2 regions of the Mesorhizobium sp. USDA 3734 genome follow, and region 2 is predicted to be linked to the other one. Evidence: riboswitches for the same ligand, from Rfam matches in the RefSeq annotation. Region 2 holds a riboswitch; the other holds the start of a gene.
What was found. Region 2 has a riboswitch for S-adenosylmethionine ahead of metX (homoserine O-acetyltransferase MetX). Riboswitches for the same ligand answer to the same signal wherever they lie in the genome.
Positions count from the first base shown of each region.

Region 1: linked by a shared signal. The riboswitch ahead of ACZ89F_RS27655 (O-succinylhomoserine sulfhydrylase) and the one ahead of metX (homoserine O-acetyltransferase MetX) in region 2 are both predicted to bind S-adenosylmethionine.

Region 1 is NZ_JBWCCW010000001.1:5,763,940-5,774,835, forward strand. Features, by position in the region: gene mmsA (multiple monosaccharide ABC transporter ATP-binding protein) at 1-486, shown strand, start outside; gene mmsB (multiple monosaccharide ABC transporter permease) at 483-1,769, shown strand; gene araD1 (AraD1 family protein) at 2,078-3,070, shown strand; gene ACZ89F_RS27645 (ABC transporter substrate-binding protein) at 3,259-4,029, opposite strand; gene ACZ89F_RS27650 (2'-deoxycytidine 5'-triphosphate deaminase) at 4,130-5,224, opposite strand; SAM riboswitch at 5,392-5,469, shown strand; gene ACZ89F_RS27655 (O-succinylhomoserine sulfhydrylase) at 5,527-6,714, shown strand; gene ACZ89F_RS27660 (ceramide glucosyltransferase) at 6,723-7,874, opposite strand; gene apaG (Co2+/Mg2+ efflux protein ApaG) at 8,119-8,511, shown strand; gene ACZ89F_RS27670 (IS110 family RNA-guided transposase) at 8,843-9,781, shown strand; gene ACZ89F_RS27675 (ISAs1 family transposase) at 9,839-10,896, opposite strand, start outside.
Region 2 is NZ_JBWCCW010000001.1:7,527,629-7,538,524, reverse strand. Features, by position in the region: gene ACZ89F_RS36230 (DUF2125 domain-containing protein) at 1-50, shown strand, start outside; gene ACZ89F_RS36225 (sugar kinase) at 58-981, shown strand; gene ACZ89F_RS36220 (prephenate/arogenate dehydrogenase family protein) at 988-1,923, opposite strand; gene hisC (histidinol-phosphate transaminase) at 1,930-3,039, opposite strand; SAM riboswitch at 3,178-3,255, shown strand; gene metX (homoserine O-acetyltransferase MetX) at 3,371-4,540, shown strand; gene metW (methionine biosynthesis protein MetW) at 4,599-5,213, shown strand; gene ACZ89F_RS36200 (DUF1330 domain-containing protein) at 5,224-5,544, opposite strand; gene ACZ89F_RS36195 (glycosyltransferase family 2 protein) at 5,908-6,843, shown strand; gene ACZ89F_RS36190 (DUF1194 domain-containing protein) at 6,901-7,698, opposite strand; gene ACZ89F_RS36185 (ABC transporter ATP-binding protein/permease) at 7,784-9,610, opposite strand; gene ACZ89F_RS36180 (class I SAM-dependent methyltransferase) at 9,750-10,538, opposite strand; gene gloB (hydroxyacylglutathione hydrolase) at 10,781-10,896, shown strand, end outside.

The sequences.
Region 1 (10,896 bases), 1.8 Mb from region 2:
ACCTACGGCCTCAACCTCATCGACCATATCAAGCACAACATCACGCTGGCCAATCTCGGCGGCGTCTCGCGCCACAGCGTGATCGACGACATGCGCGAGCTCGCGGTTGCCAACGACTACCGCAAGAAGACCAACATCCGCGCTTCCAGTGTCTATCAGATGACCGGCAATCTTTCCGGCGGCAACCAGCAGAAGGTGGTGCTGTCGAAGTGGCTGTTCGCCGACCCTGAAGTGCTGATCCTTGACGAGCCGACGCGCGGCATCGATGTCGGCGCCAAGTACGAAATCTACACGATCATCGCCCGCCTCGCCGCCGAAGGTAAGGCGATCGTGGTCATTTCGTCGGAAATGCCCGAACTGCTCGGCATCACCGACCGCATCTACGTCATGAACGAAGGACGCATGGTGGGCGAAATGCCCGCGGCGGAAGCAAGCCAGGAAAAAATAATGCGCGCCATCGTTCGGGGAGAAGGAAAAGCAGCATGAGCACCGAAAGCGCCCCCGCCCCACAGGGCAACGTCGCCGAAGAACAGCGCTCACGCGTCGCCGTCTCGGCGCTGACGACGAACCTGCGCGAATACGGCCTGATTATCGCGCTGATCGTCATCATGCTGTTCTTCCAGTTCACCACGTCGGGAACGCTGTTCAAGCCGGTCAACCTCAGCAACCTGGTGCAGCAGAACTCCTTCATCATCGTGATGGCGCTGGGCATGCTGCTGGTCATCGTTTCCGGCTATATCGACCTCAGCGTCGGATCGGTCGCCGGCTTCATCGGCGCGCTGGCGGCAAACATGATGGTCATCTGGCAGCTCGGACCGCTCAGCAATCCGCTGGTGGTTTCGATCGTCTGCCTGATCGTGGGCGGCCTGATCGGCGCGGCGCAAGGCTATTGGATCGCTTATCACCGAATACCGAGCTTCATCGTGACGCTGGCGGGCATGCTCATCTTCCGCGGCATCTGCCAGGCACTGCTGGGCGGCGGATCCTCGGTCGGTCCGCTTCCGGACGACTTCAAAATGCTCAGCTCCGGCTTCATCCCGGACGTGATCGGCCCGCTGACGCTGATCCCGCCGACGGTGAATGCGGCCGGCAAGACCATCATGGGCAGCGGCCTGACGCTGCACATGACGACGATCGTGCTGGGCCTGATCGCCGTGCTGGCCTATGCCTATTTCGGGGTGAGGACGCGACGCAAGCGCGAACGCCATGGCTATGAGGCCGAGCCCTTCCCTCTGTTCATCATCAAGACGCTGGTCGCCAGCGCGCTGGCGCTGTTCCTGGTTTATGAGTTCGCCAGCTACAGAGGCCTGCCGGTGGTGCTTCTCGTCATGGGCGTGCTGATCTCGCTGTTCGTCTTCGTCACCAAGCGCATGACCATCGGCCGCCGTATCTACGCGATGGGCGGCAACGCCAAGGCCGCGCAACTGTCGGGCATCAACACCGAGCGGCTGACGCTGATGGTGTTCATCAATATGGGCGTGCTGTCGGCGCTCGGCGGCCTGATCATCGCGGCGCGCCTCGGCCAGGCCGTGCCGGCGGCGGGCCTCGGCTCCGAGCTCGACGTCATCGCCGCCGTGTTCATCGGCGGCGCCTCGGCGATGGGCGGCGTCGGCCAGGTCATCGGCGCGGTGGTCGGCGGCTTCATCATGGGCGTGATGAACAACGGCATGTCGATCATGGGCGTCAATGTCGACTGGCAGCAGGTGGTCAAAGGCCTGGTGCTGCTCGGCGCCGTGATCTTCGACGTCTACAACAAGAACAAGGCTTGAACAGGCTTTAGAGCAATTCCAGGAAAAGTGTGAAACGGTTTTCCGCCCGGAATTGCGCCAAGACAATGAGTTAGAGCGGTTCGCCGTTTCCGTGAAACGGTGAACTGCTCTGATCGAGGCAAGCAGGAGGCATACGATCGCAGCGCTGCCGGCAAACCCGCCGGCGTAAAGAAGTCCCCTGAGGGACCAGGCCCGCGAGCGCAATCCGAACGGAGACTATCAACCGTGGCATGGACGACGTCCCCGCCGCGCTGAGTAGGGTTTGCCATTTTGGCAACCCTGCCAAGGCAAATGAGAGAGGATTCATCATGCTGATCTCCCAGATCCTTGACGACGCCGAGACCATCCGCGTCGTCGCCCGCAATGGCGGCAAGACCCGGATCATCAACGCTGCCCGCAGCGTCTATTCGCTGGCGATGGAGGCTGCCCGCACCGGCGTCGGCCTCGTCGCGCTGATCGAACGCAAGGGGCTCGGCGAGACGGTCGATCTCGAGGCGGCCTACAAGAAGGGGCGGCTGCTGTCGCCGATCAACCACCCCGATCCGGCGCATCTGCACCTGACCGGCACCGGACTGACGCATCTCGGCTCGGCCGCGACACGCGATTCCATGCACAAGAAGCTCAGTGCCGACGGCGAGGAGGAGCTAACCGATTCCATGAAGATGTTCCGCATGGGGCTGGAGGGCGGCAAGCCCGCGAAAGGCCAGATCGGCGTGCAGCCGGAATGGTTCTACAAGGGCAACGGTACGATGGCGGTGGCGCCAGGTGCCGCACTCCTGTCACCGGCTTTCGCCAAGGACGCCGGCGAAGAGCCGGAGGTGGCCGGCATCTATGTCATCGGTGATGACGGCGCGCCCTTCCGCGTCGGCTTCACGCTGTCGAACGAGTTCTCCGACCACGTCACAGAGCGCGTGAACTATCTGTTCCTCGCTCATTCCAAGCTGCGTAACGCCTCGTTCGGGCCGGAGATCCTGATCGGCGACCTGCCTCCCGACATCCGCGGCAGCTCGCGCATCCTGCGCGACAGCGAGGTGCTGTGGGAAAAGCCGTTCCTGTCCGGTGAAGCGAACATGTCGCACACCATCGCCAATCTCGAACACCATCATTTCAAATATGCGGCCTTCCGCCAGCCGGGCGACGTGCATGTGCATATGTTCGGTACGGCGACACTGTCCTTCGCCGACGGCATCAAGACCGAGGCCGGCGACGTGTTCGAGATCGAGGCCAAGGATTTCGGCCTGCCGCTGCGCAATCCGCTCGAGATCGAGCAACCGGTGAAGGTGGCGGTGAAGGCGCTTTGACAGCGTAATCTCCCCCCTTGTGGGGGAGATGGCCGGCAGGCCAGAGGGGGGCGCTGTCCCTCCGGCGTCTCAATCGACTAACTTTGACTGCAGGCTATTCCTGGCTGCTGGGAGGGAGAGGTCGCGATCCTTCGCGCCCCCCTCTGCCCTGCCGGGCATCTCCCCCGCGAGGGAGGAGATTGGCAACCTCAATAGATATCGAAGTCGAAATATTTGGCCTGGATCTTCTTATAGGTGCCGTCGGCGACGATCGCGTCGATGGCCGCGTTGAGCTTGTCGCGCAGTGCTGTGTCTTCCAGGCGCACAGCAATGCCTGCTTGCGTTTCCGTACCCTTGACGTCGCCGACCAGTTTGCAGCAGCCGTCGCTTGCCTTCTTCAGCCAGTCCATCAGCACGAACTTGTCCGAGATAACGGCATCAAGACGGCCGTTGGTCAGGTCGGTGATCGCCTCTTCCTGGGTCGGGTAGAGTTTTGCCTCGGCGCCCGCCTTGCCATAGGCATTCTGGGCATAGTCGGCCTGCGTGGTCGAAGCCTGGGCGCCGACCGTCTTGCCGGCAAGGGCTGCCGGTTCGGTCGAGGTGAGATCGCTGTCCTTCGGCGCCACCAGCGCAAGCGGCGTCGTGTAGTATTTGTTGGTGAAGGCGACCTGTTTCTTGCGTTCCTCGGTGATGCTCATGGAAGCGATAATGGCATCGAATTTCTTGGCCTGCAGGGCGGGAATGATGCCGTCCCAGTCCTGGGTGACGATTTCACATTCGACCTTCATCTGCGCGCACAGCGCATTGGCGATGTCGATATCGAAGCCTTCGACTTTGCCGTCCGCTGTGATGGTGTTGAACGGCGGATAGGCGCCCTCGGTGCCGATCTTGATCTTCTCCTGCGCCTGCGACAGCGACCCGGCCGCCAGCACCAGCATGGCAGCACCTGCTGCCGATATGATCCATTTCGAAATCTGCATTTTCTTGGTTCCCCTTGAACGCCGCCAGCTTGACGACCAGCAAGGCAGCCAAGCATGGCGCGCCGGTACAGGCAAGTATTTTGCCTGACGGTATAGGCGCTCAGCGCGCGGCGCGGAAATGCTTTGACAGCTTCAGGCCTTGAGCCTGGTAGTTGGAGCCGAGATCCGTACCGTAGAGTGCCTGCGGCCGCTTCAGCATGTGCTCGTAGACCAGCCGGCCGACGATCTGGCCATGGTCGAGGATGAACGGCACTTCGTGGCTGCGCACTTCCAGCACCGCCCGACTGCCGGTGCCACCGGACGCCGAGTGGCCAAAGCCCGGATCGAAGAAGCCGGCATAGTGGACGCGGAACTCGCCGACCAGCGGATCGAAGGGCGTCATCTCGGCGGCGTAGAGCGGCGGCACATGCACCGCCTCCTGGCTGACGAGGATGTAGAACTCGTCGGGGTCGAGCACCAGCTCGCCGGCGCCGCTTTTGTGGATCGGCTCCCAGAAGTCGACGACCTCCTGTGCCGCGCGCTTGTCGACATCGACGAGGCCGGTGTGATGCTTACCGCGGTAGCCGACCAGGCCGTTTTGATCGCCGTTGAGGTCGATCGACAGCGCGATGCCGCCGCCGGAAATGTTCGGCGGCTCGGTGGCGACCAGCATCTGCGCGCGATGCAATTCATGCAGCTCGGCTTCCGAGAGCAGCGCATTGCCGGTGCGGAAACGGATCTGCGACAGCCGCGAGCCGGTGCGGACGACGATCGGGAAGGTGCGCGGGCTGACCTCCAGATAGAGCGGGCCATGATAGCCGGCGGCGATCTTGTCGAACTCGTGACCGCGATCGGTCATGACACGGGTGAAGATATCGAGCCGCCCGGTCGAACTCTTCGGATTGGCCGAGGCCGAAATGTCTGCCGGCAATGCCAGGCTTTCAAGCAAGGGCACGATGTAGACGCAGCCGGTCTCCAGCACCGCGCCGTCGGCAAGATTGATCTCGTGCAGCTTCAGCCGATCGAGCTTTTCCGAAACCTTGTGGTTGGGACCGGGCAGGAAGGAGGCACGCACCCGCCAGGCCTTGTCGCCGAGCCTGAGATCAAGACTGGCCGGCTGGATCTGGTCGGCGTCAAGCGCGCGCGCCGACTTCAGCGCGCCGGACTGGAACAGCGCTGAGATGTCCTGATCGGGAAGAATGCCTGTCTGCCGCAAAGCTGGCTCCGCTCCAAGACCGGACGATTTTCTTGTCGCAGGTTCTTGCCGCAAAACCGTGGAACACCCTCTGGTCAAGCCCGAGGGCAGGCTTTTGCGGAACCTGCTTGGTACAAACCTCTTAATGAAGCCGGCAATTGACGCAAGCGTGGCGCGGGTCTAAAGGGTCGTTATCCCGTGGTGATTTGGCCGGTCGGCTTGCAGCCACGTTAAACAAGTCGCTAAAGGACCGTCGGGCCGCAAGGCCGTATGGACCGGTTGCGACTTTCGCGGCCGGTTTTTTTGTGTCTGGAAGAAGAGCGATGAGCACCAAGAAGCGCAACTGGAAGCCTCAGACAGCACTCGTGCATAGCGGAACGCTGCGTTCCGGTTTCGGCGAAACGTCGGAAGCGATTTACCTCACCCAGGGCTATGTCTACGAAACGGCGCAGGCCGCCGAAGCCCGCTTCAAGGGTGAGGAGCCGGGCTTCATCTATTCGCGCTACGCCAATCCGACCGTCGACATGTTCGAAAAACGCATGTGCGCGCTCGAAGGTGCCGAAGACGCCCGCGCCACCGCCTCCGGCATGGCCGCGGTGACGGCAGCGCTCCTGTGCAGCGCCAAGGCCGGCGACCATATCGTGGCGGCGCGCGCGTTGTTCGGTTCCTGCCGCTGGGTGGTCGAGACGCTGGCCCCGAGATACGGCATCGAGGCGACGCTGGTCGACGGCACCGACATCGCCAACTGGGAAAAGGCGGTCAAGCCGAACACCAAGCTGTTCTTCCTGGAGAGCCCGACCAATCCGACGCTGGAAGTGGTCGACATCGCCGCCGTCGCTTCGCTTGCCAATTCGATCGGGGCGCGGCTGATCGTCGACAATGTCTTCGCCACGCCGCTGCAGCAGAAGCCGCTGCAGCTCGGTGCGCATATCGTCGTCTATTCGGCGACCAAGCACATCGATGGCCAGGGGCGCTGCCTCGGCGGCGTCATCCTGTCGGACAAGAAGTGGATCGACGAGAACCTGCACGATTATTTCCGCCATACCGGACCAAGCCTGTCGCCCTTCAACGCCTGGACGCTGCTGAAGGGCCTGGAAACGCTGCCGCTGCGGGTGCGCCAGCAGACGGAAAGCGCAAGCAAGATCGCGGATTTCCTGGCCGAGCGGCCGGAAATCGCCCGTGTCATCTATCCCGGCCGCGCCGACCACCCGCAGGCCGATATCGTCAAGAAGCAGATGTCGGGCGGCTCGACGCTGATCTGCCTCGACGTCAAGGGCGGCAAGCAGGCGGCCTTCGCCTTGCAGAATGCGCTCGACATCGTGCTGATCTCCAACAATCTCGGCGATGCCAAGAGCCTGATCACCCACCCGGCGACGACGACGCACAAGAATCTGAGTGACGAGGCGCGCGCCGAGCTCGGCATCGGACCGGGCACGCTCAGACTGTCGGTCGGCCTGGAAGACACCGACGATCTGCTAGAGGATATCGCACAGGCGCTGAAGGCCAAATAAGAGGGCTTTCAGGCGCCGGACGGCGTCTCTTCCAGCTCGGCCGCCTTGGTGCCGATGGTCATCGCATTGCCGCGCCAGTCGACGGCGCCGCCGAGCCAGCCGCGCGCCCACATCGCCGGCAGGATCAGGTCGCGCGCCATGATCGCGGCAACCATGCGTGGCGACAGGTACCAGCCCTTGGACCAGGCCAGGGCGCACTCGGGAAGATAGAAGGCGGCCAATACGGCAATTGCGGTTGCCCAGAGGCTGACACCGGCACTTGCCGCCGCAATCAGCGCGAGCACCAGCGGCACCACCGCGCCAGTCAGGATCTCGGGTGCGAAGAACAGCGGGAAGGTGACGCGGCGCAGGCGCGCCCAGCGGGCCTGACGCGACCAGATCTCGTCAAACGTGCGCCGGCCAAGCGGCTGCTCGAAGGGCGCGGCGACGAGATTGACTCGCAGGCCGAGGCCATTGACCAGCTTGGTCGCGGCGGCATCCTCGGCGATCTCGGCGGCCAGCGCGCGGATGCCGCCATTGGCGTCGAGCATCGGCTTGTTCCAGAGCATGCTCTTGCCCTGGGCAAAGCCAAGGCCAAGCGCCTCGCCGGCATATTGCCAGCGCGCCTGCAGCGTGTTGAGGAAAGCGCATTCGACCTCGGCCCAGAAACCGGCCGGCCGCGAGCCTATCGGCGTCGAGCAGACAAGGCCGGTATCCGGCCGCCATGCAGCCATCAGGTGTTGGACGTAGTCTCTCGGCATCAACACGTTGGAATCGGCCAGGACAACCCAGTCGTGCCGCGCGGCTTCCCAGCCCTTGACGCAATTGTTGAGTTTCGGATTGGCGCTGATGCGATCGTCGCCGATCAGAAGCCGGGCCGGCACCTTTGGAAACCGGGCAATTGCCCTGTTTATCACTTTGATCACCGGATCGTCGGCATGGGCAACGCAGAAGATCAGCTCGTAGTGCGGCCAGTCGAGCGAGAAGGCACGCTCCAGCGTCTCGTGCGTGAACGGCTCGACGCCACGCGACGGCACGACGATCGACACCGGCAGCGGCTTGCCGGCCGGCGGCGCGACAATGCGGCGCCGTTTCAGACGCGAGGCGGCAAGCACGATGCTGGCGAGATTTGAGAGGATAAGGGCAGTCGAAAGCGTGGCGGCTATGAGAGTGAGTTCCATCGAGATCCGGTCACTCCAGAAAACCGGTCCGCCAGAACAATCTGGCTGGCAGGACGACCGATTTCAACAGTTCGACAGAGCGCCCGAGTCGCGCGGCACTGATCGGCGCACACCATCATTGTCATGTGTCACTTAAATGACATTCTTTGCCGCCACCTGCCATTCAGTCGGCAATGAAAGGACGCGCACCGTTGACCAGCCTGCAAGGAGCGCCGAAAGTTACCGGATTGTTTTGGAGCCGCTTATGTACAGCGCCGTCACGCGCAACATCGAAGTGCAGGTCAGGCCGTTCTATCTGGAGGACCGCTCGGATCCCTCGGAGAACCGCTATGTCTGGGGCTATCAGATAACGATCGACAATCAGTCGGACGATTTCGTTCAGCTGTTGTCGCGCTATTGGCACATCACCGACGGCACCGGCCGAGTGGAGGAGGTACGCGGCCCCGGCGTCGTCGGCGACCAGCCCGAACTCAATCCCGGCGACAGCTACCAGTACACGTCCGGTTGTCCGCTTTCGACACCGTCCGGCATCATGGTCGGGCACTACACGATGCGCAACAAGCGGGGCGAGACGTTCGACATCGCCATCCCCGCCTTCTCACTCGACCTGCCGGGGACGCGGCGGACGGTGAATTAGCGTCTTTCTCCCCGTTCTACGGGGAGAAATGCCCGGCAGGGCAATGAGGGGCGGCGCCGGACTGATAAGATTGTCTTCCATGCGCGACAACGTCTGAGTGGACACGCATGGCCATTTGCCAAAGTGCGCGCTGCCCCTTGTATCTGCACAGGGATGATTTTGTGCGATGGAAGCGACTGAGCCTCGGGCTGGATGGCCGTCCGGCCCGAGGCTTGGCGAAGTCGCCCGTTACCCCTGCGGCTACAACCGTGGATGAGCCTGGGATCTTCGCCTTCGTCACGCACGACCGAATAGTCGCTTGGCTCCAATCGCACGCACAAGGCAGGTTACCGTGAACAAGACCCTCTGTGGAATAGATATTTCGAAAGACTGGCTCGACGTCCATATCGAGCCGATCGGAACGGCAGGCCGTTTCGCCAACGATGCGGGAGGCATCGCCGATCTGGCCGCCTGGTGTCAGGCCAATGACGTCGAACTCGTCGTCATGGAGGCCAGTGGCGGCTACGAACGGTTGGCCTTCCTGCTGTTGTGGGAGATGGGGCAACCCTGCGGCATGGCCAATGCGAGGAGCGTTCGCTACTTCGCCGAGGCGATGGGGTATCTGGAGAAGACCGACAGGATCGATGCCGCCGTCATCGCCCGTTACGGGCAGGTCAAGCGGTTGCAGCCGACGCCGCCGCCGAGCGTGGCCCAGCAACGGCTCAAGGCGCTGGTCGCCCGGCTTTCCCAGGTCACCGGCGACCTCACCATCCAGAAGCAGCGCCGTAGCGCGGCTCGCGATGCCGAGACCATCATCAGCCTCGACGAGGTCATTGCTCTGCTCAAGCGCCAGAGCCGCCGGCTCGAAGGCGAGATCGCCTCGCTGATCGACGACGATCCCTTGTGGGCCTGTCTCGACCAGGCCTTCCGATCGCTCAAGGGCGTCGCCTCGCGCACCGTGGCCCGCCTCATGGCCGAACTGCCCGAGATCGGCATCCTCTCCAACAAAGCCATCGCCAAGCTCGCGGGCCTCGCGCCGATCGCCAATGATAGTGGCAAGCGCAGTGGCCGCCGGTCGGTGCGCGGTGGTCGCGAAGGCCCGCGCTCCATCCTCTTCCTCGTTGCCCGCACCGTCGCCAGATACGATCCTCACCTTGCTGCCTTCCATCAACGGTTGCAGGGCGCGGGAAAGGAGAAGATGGTCATCCGCATCGCGCTCGCCCGCAAGCTGCTCGTCATTCTCAATGCAAAAGCACGCGACGCGCGCATCGATTTCGCAAATGCAACTTGACACCCCAGATAGTCGCTCATCCGCCCTTCGGGCACCTTCTCCCCGTGAACGGCAGGGCTATCGCATATGAGTGATGGCCTGGATGAGATAGTCGTCATTCCACGCGCATTTTTTGATACGGTGGCTGATGGGGACTTTGTCGATGTCGGCGGCCTGAAGGATATTTCTGGCGATGCGGTTTAGGAGCGCGGTGTTGGCAGGGGCGTTGTCCTTGCGGGCACGGCTGAGGTCCTCGCGCAGATGAACGTCGAGCATCCAATGCAGCCCGTTCTCGATCTGCCAATGGGCTCTGGTGAGATCGATCGCCTGCTGCGGGGACAGCAGCGTTGAGGCCATGAACAGGCGCGTCAGCGGCTTGGCCTGATCGCGCCGGCTGGTGATGCGGATGAAGGCCTTGTGCCCAGGCATCAGCGGGTCGGGCGCCGCCACGACTTCTGCCTGCCGCCATTCGTTGCGGCCATGGCTGGTCTCGGTCCGCTCAGTGACGGCGGGAGTGGTCTGGGCCAGTTGTTGTTTGGCCCGAGCCAACCAATGCCGGCGGTTTCCCTTGAGCGTGAGCAGATAGTCGCCGCCGCGCTGAATGATGGCCTTGGCCATGCGCGTGTGGCAATGAAGCGCATCGGCCGTGACCAATCGACCAGTAAGATCAATGAGTTCGACGACCTTGAGGGCAGCCTCGACCTCATTGTCTCCATCGCCGGGCGAGGCCGCCGCCAAACACAGCCGCGTCTGGCTGGCAAAGGCTGACACCGTCAGGGGCGGGCTGGCCGCAAGGCCTTTCTCATAGGCCCGTCGCAGCGCCTTGCCATCAAGTGCGACCACACCCTGGCGTGCCTGGGCAAAGCCCGCGGCAAAGGCGGCGAACGCACGTCCGAAGGCCTCCGGATCGAGCAGGCGCAACAGCCGCGAGAAGGTGTCGTGGCTGGGCGCCTCCTCATAGTCGATCAAGCGCGACAGCGCCTGTTTGCGCTCTTGCGCGAACAACGAAAACTCCGTTGCGCTGGTCGCGCCACACAGGCTCGCAGCGATCATCATCACGATCAGGTCGCCAAGCCGGTGCGTGGCGTTGGCCGCGCGCGGATCAGGGACCGCGCCGAAATAGCTCTCAAGGCTAG
Region 2 (10,896 bases):
AGGCCTCGCTCGGCTTCATTCCGCTGGGCAAGATCAAGCCGGTGGAATAGCGCTGCGATGGCAAGACCCGTGAGGTTGCTGAGTGTTGGCGCACTGACGCTGGACACCATCCTGCGTGTCGAGTCACTGCCCTTGCATCAGGGCAAGTTCATCGCCTCCGACGGCGTCCAGATCGCCTCGGGCATGGCCACGAGCGCTGCCTGCGCCGCCCACCGCCTGGGCGCAGAGGTGTCGCTGTGGGCGAGTGCCGGCGACGATGCCGTCGCCGACCAGCTCATCGCCGGCATCGAGGCCGAAGGCGTTGATTGCACCTTTGTGCGCCGCGTCAGAGGCGCCCGCTCGGCGCTGGCCTCGATCTTGGTCGACGCGCATGGCGAGCGCATCATCGTGCCTTTCTATGACAGGCTTGCGCAGGCCGATCCCGAGGCCTTGCCGGTCGCCGACCTCATGGCATTCGATGCCGTACTGGTCGATGTCCGCTGGCCGGGTGCAGCAGCACTTGCCCTGAAGGCCGCGCGCACCATGGGCCGGCCGGCTATCCTCGATGCCGACACCGCGCCGCTGGAGGCCCTGGAGCAGCTGTTGCCGCTCGCCACGCACATCGTCGCTTCGGAGCCGGCAACGCGCATCGTCTGCGGCCAGGCGCTCGATCCGGAAACGGCTTGCGCCGATCTCGCCAGCCGCACCGACGCCTTTGTCGCGGTGACCGGCGGCGCGGCGGGCAGTTGGTGGCACGACCGTTCCGCAGGCTGTGTGCGCCATGTCGCGGCGCCGAGAATCAAAGCGGTCGACACATTGGCCGCCGGCGATGTCTTTCACGGCGCCTTCGCCGTCGGGCTGGCGGAAGCCATGCCGGTCGAGCAGGCTTTGCGGTTTGCCAGTGCGGCCGCCGCGCTCAAATGCCTGCGCTTCGGCGGCAGGCTGGGCGCGCCGGATAGGGCCGAGACGCTGGCCATGGTTGCCGCGACCTGGCCAGTCTGAAACAGCCTACGTTTTCGCTGGGTGTTCGACCGCCTGGCGGCCAAAGTCTGGCACGTCGATGTCCTGGCCGGCCTCGATGATCGAGCGACGCACGGCGCGGGTGCGGGTGAACAGGTCGAAGAGTTTCTCGCCGTCGCCCCAGCGGATCGCGCGTTGCAGCGACGCCAGGTCTTCCGAGAACCGCGCCAGCATTTCGAGGATGGCGTCCTTGTTGTGCAGGCACACATCCCGCCACATGGTCGGGTCGGAAGCGGCAAGACGGGTGAAATCGCGGAAGCCCGAAGCCGAATATTTGATCACCTCGGACTTGGTCACCGACTGCAGATCATCGGCGGTGCCGACGATGTTGTAGGCGATGATGTGCGGCAAATGCGAGACGATGGCCAGCGTCATGTCGTGATGCTGAGGATCCATGGTGTCGATGTTGGCGCCGCAGCGGCGCCAGAATTCCGACAGCCGTTCCAGCGCGTCCGGGTCGGTGTCGGGCAGCGGCGTGAAGATGCACCAGCGATTGTCGAACAGATCGGCGAAACCGGCATCGGGGCCGGATTTTTCGGTGCCGGCCAGCGGGTGGCCGGGAATGAAATGGACGCCGGCTGGCACATAAGGCTGCATCTGCGCGATCACCGATGCCTTGGTCGAGCCGACATCGGTGAGGATCGCGCCCGGCTTCAGCGCCGGCGCGATTTCCTCGGCCACCGCGCCGGATGAGCCGACCGGCACCGAGACAATGACCAGATCCGCATCGCGGACCGCCTCTTTCGCATCGGTGGTGTAGGAATCACCCAGCCCAAGCTCCTCGGCCCGCGCCAGCGTCGCGGCACTGCGGGTCGAGATGGCGACGTGACCAGCCAGGCCCTCGCGGCGGATGACGCGGGCCAGCGACGAGCCGATCAGGCCGATGCCGACCAGCGCGATCTTTTCAAACATCGGTGATGTCATGGTGTTCTAGCTTTTCAGGAATGTCGTGAGAGCGGCGACAACGCCGCGATTGGCCTCTTCGGTGCCGACGGTCATGCGCAGCGCGTTGGGAAAGCCATAGCCGGAAACGCGCCGCAATATATAGCCGCGCGCCATCAGATAGTCGTCCGCCGCCGCCGCGGAATGTTTCTTGTCCTCGGGAAAATGAATGAGGATGAAATTGCCGACGCTCGGCGTCACCCGCAAACCAAGCCCGATCATCTGTTCACTCAGCCAGGCCAGCCAGGTTTCGTTGTGCGCCACGCTGCGCTCGACATGGGCGCGGTCGCGGATCGCGGCGATGCCGGCCTCGATCGCCGTCGCATTGACGTTGAAGGGTCCCCGCACGCGGTTGATGGCATCGACGATGTGCATCGGCGCATACATCCAGCCGATCCGCGCGCCGCCGAGGCCGATCTTGGAGAAGGTTCGGGTCATCACCACGTTCTGGGCAGCACCGACAAGCTCGATGCCGGCTTCGTAATCGTTGCGGCGGACATATTCGGCATAGGCCGCGTCGAGCACCAGAAGCACATGCCTGGGCAGGCCGGCATGCAGCCGGCGCACCTCCTGGAACGGCACATAGGTGCCGGTCGGGTTGTTGGGATTGGCCAGGAACACGATCTTCGTACGCGGCGTGACGGCTGCCAGGATGGCGTCGATATCGGCGCGCTCGTCTGTTTCCTTGATCGTCACCGGAACGGCACCCGCCGACTGGATGTAGATCTTGTAGACCATGAAGGCGTGTTCGGTGATGACGGCCTCATCGCCGGGCGCCAGATAGGTCTGCGCCAGCAGGCCGAGGATCTCGTCGGAACCGTTGGAACAGATGATGTTCGCGGGGTTGAGGCCATGCACCTCCGCAATTGCCTCGCGCAGCCGCCTGGCGGTGCCGTCGGGATAGATGTCGAGCTTGCCGGCAATCTCGCGCGCGGCTTCGATCGCCTTTGGCGAGGGACCAAGCGGATTCTCGTTCGCCGAAAGCTTGTAGACCTTGGCGACGCCGGCAGGCGCCGCGCTCTTGCCCGGCACATAGGCGTCGATGTCCATAATGCCCGTGCGCGGGGTTGGACGTACCTTGTCCGGTGTCTGGCTCATGTCGCAAAATCCGTCGAGAACGCTTCCTGAGGGAAGCCGCAGCGGAAATACAAGCCACGGCCCGCAATGTCGAGAGGAGACCCCGCTCTGGACCAAGGCTGGCCGTTGACGCCGGCGCGCCACAGCCCTAGAAGGGGTGCGAACTTCCGTGGTGATTTGGCCGGTCGGCTTGCAGCCACGTTAAACAACTTGCTAAAGGGCCGTTTGCATCCTGTAACCGGCTTTGCGACTGCAATGCCGGTTTTTTGTTGTCCGCGCCGGCCGGACACCCGCATCGGCATCGATTTTCGAAAAGCACGGTGCCGTGGATTCAAAGTGTGAGATGGATGTCATGGCCGTTCTGCGCGCCCGCAAAACCAACAACGAGGCCGACCAGCCGTCGAGCCCGGTTTTGCGTTTTGGCTCCGACAAGCCGCTCAAACTGGACGCCGGCACGCTGCTGTCGCCGTTCCAGATCGCCTACCAGACCTACGGCACGCTGAACGACGCTCGCTCCAACGCCATCCTCGTCTGCCACGCACTGACGGGCGACCAGCACGTCGCCAGCACCAATCCGGTGACCGGCAAGCCGGGCTGGTGGGAGGTGCTGATCGGCCCCGGCACGATCATCGACACCAACCGCTTCTTCGTCATCTGCTCCAACGTCATCGGCGGTTGTCTGGGGTCCACCGGACCGGCCTCCACCAATCCCGCCACCGGCAAACCCTATGGGCTCGACCTGCCGATCATCACCATCCGCGACATGGTGCGCGCGCAGCAGATGCTGATCGACCATTTCGGCATCGAGAAACTGTTTTGCGTGCTCGGCGGCTCGATGGGCGGCATGCAGGTGCTGGAATGGGCGTCGAGCTATCCAGAGCGCGTCTTCTCGGCGCTGCCGATCGCCACCGGCGCGCGCCATTCCTCGCAGAACATCGCCTTCCACGAGGTCGGTCGACAGGCCGTCATGGCCGATCCGGACTGGCATGGCGGCAAATATTTCGAGCACGGCAAACGCCCGGAAAAGGGCCTGGCGGTGGCGCGCATGGCCGCCCATATTACCTATCTGTCGGAAGCCGCCTTGCACCGCAAATTTGGCCGCAATTTGCAGGACCGCGACCACCTGACGTTCGGCTTCGACGCCGACTTCCAGATCGAAAGCTATCTGCGCCACCAGGGCATGACCTTCGTCGACCGCTTCGACGCCAATTCCTACCTCTACATGACGCGGTCGATGGACTATTTCGACCTCGCCGCCGACCATGGCGGCCGGTTGGCCGATGCCTTCGCCGGCACGAAAACCCGCTTCTGCCTGGTGTCCTTCACCTCGGACTGGCTGTTCCCGACCGAGGAGAGCCGCTCGATCGTGCATGCGCTCAACGCGGCCGGCGCGTCGGTATCCTTCGTCGAGATCGAGACCGACCGTGGCCACGATGCCTTCCTGCTCGATGAGCCGGAACTGTTTGCCGCCATCAACGGCTTCATCGGCTCGGCCGCACGGGCGAGAGGGCTCAGCGCATGACCCCGAAAAATTGCAGACTTTTCGGATCGGGATCATGCGCCAGGCAGGAGGCGAAGCCATGAGTGTCAACCGCGACCAGCGCGTCGACCTCGAGGTCGTCGCCAACCTCATCCCGCCGCAGTCGCGCGTGCTCGACGTCGGTTCGGGCGACGGCTCGCTGCTCGAACTGCTGCAGGACACCAAGCAGGTCGACGGCCGTGGACTCGAGCTGTCGCAGCGCGGCGTCAACGAATGCGTGGCGCGCGGCCTCTCGGTCATCCAGGGCGACGCCGACAAGGATCTCGAATTCTATCCCGACAAGGGTTTTGACTTCGTCGTCCTGTCGCAGACGCTGCAGGCCACCCGCAACCCGAAGCTGGTGCTCGACGAACTGCTCAGGATCGGCAACCGCGCCATCGTCTCCTTCCCCAATTTCGGCCATTGGCGGGTGCGCCTGTCGCTGTTCATCCAGGGACGCATGCCGGTGACCAAGGACCTGCCCTATTCCTGGTACGACACGCCCAATATCCACTTCTGCACCATCCGCGATTTCGTCAATCTGTGCGACGAACTCGGCGCGACCGTGGAGAAGGCGACGGCGCTCGACGCCAATGGCAAGAAGATCGGCCTGTCGATGCCGTGGTGGTTCTGGAATTTCTTCGGCCAGCAGGCAGTGTTCTTGCTGAAGCGATAGTAGCCACCCGCTATTCCAGGACATCCGTCGCCTTGTGCGGATGTTCGACGCCGTCGGCGAACACCACATCGGCCTCCGAATTGTCCGTGCGCAGCGCCAGTATCGCCTGGTAGGCCGGCGAATTGTACCAGCTATGCACGTGCTGCCGGTCGGGAAATTCGATGATGATCAGGTGGCCCGGCCAGTCGTTCTCGATCACCTCCACATCGCCGCCATGAACCAGAAAACGGCCGCCGAAAGGCTCCAGCGTGGCATCGATCCTGTGCAGATATTCGATGATCTGCGGACCCATCGTGGCATGGCGCATATGGGCAACGGCGTAGGCAGTCATGACTGTACTCCCTGTCATCGAAGCCGAGTTGCCGGCCTCGCAAGGGCAATCTGACCAAATGCCGAGCGCAAAGCGATTACGTCTGAGGTAATGGAGTGCATGCTATCCTGTCACGGCGAATCGCTTCCATGGTGATTCGCGAGTCTGCGCGGCAGTGCTGTTGCAATTGGAACGCTAACGACGGGAATTCGTTATCTCGCGCGGGTTGAGTACCGGCACGGTGGGTGACACAGGAAGCTGTTTTTTGTAGCTTCGCGTCGAAGATGATGACCGGAAAGGAAAAGTCCGATCCATTCGACCGTTCTTAAAATCGAAAAGTGCTGGATAGACGCGCAGTCCCGCGCGGGAAACAGCTGACACGACATGGCCGGAATCATCGAAGACACACCTCTCATCACGGTCATAACGCCGACCCACAATCGGCGCGAGACGGTGTTGCGCGCCGTGGAAAGCGTGCTGTCCCAGGGCATGCCTAGGCTCGAGCATATTGTCGTTGACGATGGGTCGACCGATGGGACCGAGGCGGCGCTGGCCCGCATCCAGGATCCGCGGCTCATTTATGTCGGCGCAAAATGGCGAGGCGCCAATGCCGCACGCAATGCCGGCATCGAGCGTGCGCGGGCGCCGGTGGTGACCTTCCTCGATTCGGACGACGTCTACCTGCCGCACCGGCTTGAACGGACCCTGGCCTGGTTCGATGACAATCCCGCACTTCAGGTGCTGATCAGCTCTTTTGTCTCCCTGAAGGGCAACCGCGCCACCAACTGCGTCAATCGCGATGCATTCGTGAGCCCGACAATGCTGGAACGCACGCTCGTCGCGCAGACGATCTTCATCGCCGGCTCCGCGATATCAGCCCGTCGCGAAGCCTTGCTGGGCATTGGCGGCTATGACAGCGACATCACCCGGATGCAGGATCGGGAGTTGCTGCTGCGGCTTGCCCGTCGCTACGGCGCGCGCTTGTCCGAGGACATCGACTGGACGAAATACAATTCGGAAAACTCGATTTCGGGCCGCCGTGACGGCTATGTCGAAGCCTATGCGAACCTGATGGGCAAACACCCGCACATCGCCCGCGCCTACCCGCACATTCCGCCCTACATGATCTCGCGGCAGATCATCGCCGATATCCTCAGAGGCCGGATACCGGAGGCATTCAACGGCTACATGGCCAATCGCGAGTCGAAAACGCTCGGCTACTCGCTGCCGGAGCTGATGCACGGCTATGTCCACGGCCGGCGCTGGCGCCGCGATCTCTACAATGAATTCCGCGACAAGTTTGGCGCCCGGCCGGCTTAACTGCATGTCGCCCAAAAGTGTCCGGCGGTTTTGGGACAACGACAAGTCCGGCAAGGCTCACCGGTCGAGTTCCGGGAAATACGGATCGGACAAGAAGCGCCTGTCCCGCTCGCCTTGCAGACAATCGATCGGCGCGGCCGCATCGACGGGAATGATCCTGTCCCGGATGCCGCTTACTTCGAGGATCAACTTGCGCCGGATGGCCGTCGAGAATTCGGCCGCCGCGTAGATCGGCAACACGAAGGAACCGGGCCCTCCGGTCACGCATTGCGCATAATACCGGTCGAGATGGCTGAAGGTTGGCGACGGGCTGATCAGGATCGGCAGTCCGTTGATGACTATACCTTTGGCGATTGCCTCATCACGCGTCGCTGTGACCGGCGGCCCGATATTGTTTGGACCGTCACCGGAGATATCGATGACACTGCGTTCGCCCTCGAAAGAAGTGCGATCGAAAAGCTCGGTACCGAAGGCCAGCGCACCGGAAATCGAGGTGCCGCGGAAACTCCGGAACGGGCGGGCCGCGACCTTGTCGGCAAAGCTGTTGGCGCTCTCGGCGCTGTCGATGATCTGCCAGCCGATGACCGCGTCGTCGCGCACCGTGCCGGCCCATTCGAAATAGGCGATCGCGATGCGGCCCGTGGCGCCGGCGCGGACGGCCCGGATGAAGTCGGGATGCCGCAGCGCCTCGACATAACCGGCGCGCTGCAGGGCGAACTCCTTCTCGTCCATCGACAGCGAGATGTCGACCGCCAGCACCAGCTCGACGTCCACAGCCAGCGCATCCGTCGGCGAGGCGGCGGGCGCGGCCTGGGCGCAGGCAAGACAGGCAAGCAGGCGCAGAGCATCAAGCATGGCCGTCGCCAAGGTTGTTTCTCCCGAACAGCTTCCCTCGCGATCACGGCAAAATAAAGCTTGGCATCAGCAAGCCGACATCGGCCTATGTCTTGCGGCGAGCGGCGACTGGTGGCGGTTCGATCGCGCCGGCTCTGACGCGGGCGGGCTTCAGCGCCGGTGCACCGGAATCCTTGACGATCGTCAACGCGCGCGGAAAGAACTGATTGTTGTGCAGGCCGCGCCCGATGTTGAGGATCGCGGTCCCCGGCAAACGCTTCTCGAGCATCGACAGCACGCGCCTTAGCGACGGGCCGTCGAACGCATCCAGCGCTTCGTCGATGATCACCCATTTCGGCTGCCGCAAGGCGAGCCTGGCGAAGGCCAGCGAGCGCTGTTCGTCATCGCCCAGCTCGTGGTCCCAGCGCCCGGCGCGGTCGAGCGACGACGACAGTCGCTCAAGACCGACCTCGGCAAGCACCGCCGAAATGTCGGCATCGCTCGCCGGCGCAACTCCGTTCGGGTGGTCGAGGACCTCGCGCAACGTGCCGACCGGAAAATAGGGGACGCGCGGAACGAAGATGGGGGTTTCGCCCGCCGGCAGGCCGATCCGCCCGCTTCCCCATGGCCACAGGCCGGCAATGGCGCGGAAGAACAAGGTCTTGCCGGCGCCCCGGTCGCCGGTGATCATGACGCGCTCGCCGGGACGGATTTCGACATGCTGGTCGGCTAGCTTGGTGCAGCCCTCCGGCGAAGCCACTTCGAGCGTCTCGAAAGTCAGGCTGCCATTGGCGTTTTCGCCGAACGCGATGCGCTTTTCAGTGTCGTGCAGCACATCGGTTTCATCGAGCGCGATGCGGAAGTCGGCGACACGCATCAGCGTGGCGCGCCAATCGGCGATGCTGCCGATATTGTTGATGAACCAGCGCAGGGACGAGTGGACCTGGTTGAAGGCACCGACCGCCATCATCAGTCCGCCAAAGCTGATATCGCCGGAGAAATAAACCGGCGAAGCGACCAGGATGGGTGCCACGACGGTGATCCAGCCATAGGTATCGGTCACCCAGGACAGGTTGATCTGCGCGGTGTAGATGCGCCGCATGGCGCCCAGCACCGTGCCGAGGTCGAGTTCAAGCCGCCGCCTGGCATCGGCCTCGCCATGATACAGCGCAATGGCATCGACATTCTCGTTGACGCGCACCATCGAGGAGCGCAGCTCGGCTTCGCGTGTGTAGCGGTCGCTGTTCAGGCGGATGAGCGGGCGTCCGACCAGCCAGCTCAGCCAGGAGGCGATGCCGGCATAGAGGATGGCGGCCCAGACCATGTAGCCCGGTATGGCCAGCGACGTCCCGCCGATGTGGAACACGAAGCCCGAGGACAGCTCCCACAGCACGCCCACGAAGGACGCGAGCAGGATGCACGACTGCAGCAGGCCGACGCCGAGATCGGTCGACAGGTCGGACAGATGCGCGGCGTCCTGCTGCATGCGCTGGTCGGGATTGACGCCGATGGCGCCGGCATTGGCCAGCCGGAAGGCGCGCGCCGGCCGCATCCACTGGTCGATCAGGTCCAGCGTCAGCGCCTCGCGCAGCTTGAGCCTGATCATCTGGTTGAGCCAGGTCTGGCCGATGTTGAGCAGCAGAAGCCCACCGGCTATGGCCGCAAAGACGAGAAGCTGGTGCAGGAAGGCCGTCATGTCGCGGCGCGCGAGCGCATCGTAGAAAGGCTGGTTCCAGCGGTTGAGCAGAACCTGGCCGATCGACGTTGCGATGATCACGGCCATGATACCGACCGATGTCCAGAGCAACCACTTGCGAACCGGCGATCCCGCCAGCGCCCGCCTGATCGTCGCCACCTGATCGCTCAGGCTGCTGGCTTCGACCGCCACGGCAACCGGTTGAGCGGCGGCGGCATTGTCCGGTTGATCAGCCATGGCCGAGGTCCTTGCGTTCAGTGCTGAAACCGGTTGGAGAGGCTTGAAGGCATCCGTCGTTCAAATGGGCAGCCAAATGGGCTGTCAGTCCACTTGCGACAGATAGGCAGGGAAACGACGCCTGGCACTGTTGCCGCGATCACGAAGCAGTCACCCGCGCAACCGATGGCTTGGTGTCCCCGGCCTCATTGCGACGGCCAAGCCGCGTGGCGCCATGCGGCGACAGCACCGGCACGAAGACACGGCGCGAGGCGCGCTGGGCGACCGGCACGCCTTGATAGAGCCGCTTCTGTGCCTCGACGACGATGACCCCGGAAAAGATCGGCCACAGCCGCCGGCCGGCGCGTTCCAGCACATTGTGGAACCGCATCATGAAACGGCGCCGCGATGGCGGAAAGAACAGTGCATCGGACCAGGCGGCGGGCGTGAAATTCGCCTCGCGCAGCAGTTCCGTAAGCTGGCCGCGCGAAAAAGGCCGGCCATTGCCGAACGGCGTGTGCTCGAAGCGCGCCCAGACACCGCGCCGATTGGGCACGACGATGACCACCCGGCCCGCCGGCGACAGCACGCGCCAGATCTCGTTCAGCGTCTCCCGCGGGTTTTCGACATGTTCGAGCGAATGGACGAGCAGCATGCGGTCGATGCAGGAATCGACCAGCGGCAGTTCCTCGTCGAAGACCAGTGCCGTCGCCGTCGGCCCTGTCGCCGGCCACACCACGGCGCCTTGCGTTGCCGGCATGAAGGCGAAGACCCGCTCGGCATCGGTGCCGAAGCGCTCCAGCCAGGGCAAGGTGTAACCCAGACCAACCAGCCGCTCGTTGGGTACAACCGCCCATATCGACGACAACGCCATGGTGATCGAACGCTCGGCGAACCGGCCGAGCGTTGTCGAATAGAAGGAGCGAAGATCGACGATGTCGGAATGCATGGCAGGGATGTAGCCGCGATATCGGCGGGTTTCAACAAAAGGCCTCGATGAGCCCGACATTCAGGGAATGACATTCAATATCCTGGGATGACATGCGCACGCCAGCGCCCTATGTCTGCGGCGACTCCTGCATCGGCCCGAAAATCGGTTTCGATTTCGGAAAGCACGATGCAGCAGATAAAAGTGTTAGAGCGTCCTTTGTGCGTCCAACTGGACGCACGGCGCTCTAATGGAGATATGCGATGCCGGTCGAGATCGAACAGTTCATGTGCCGCAGCGACAATTTCGGCGTGCTGGTGCATGACCCCAAAAGCGGCCAGACCGCGATCATCGACGCGCCCGAGGAGGCACCGATCCT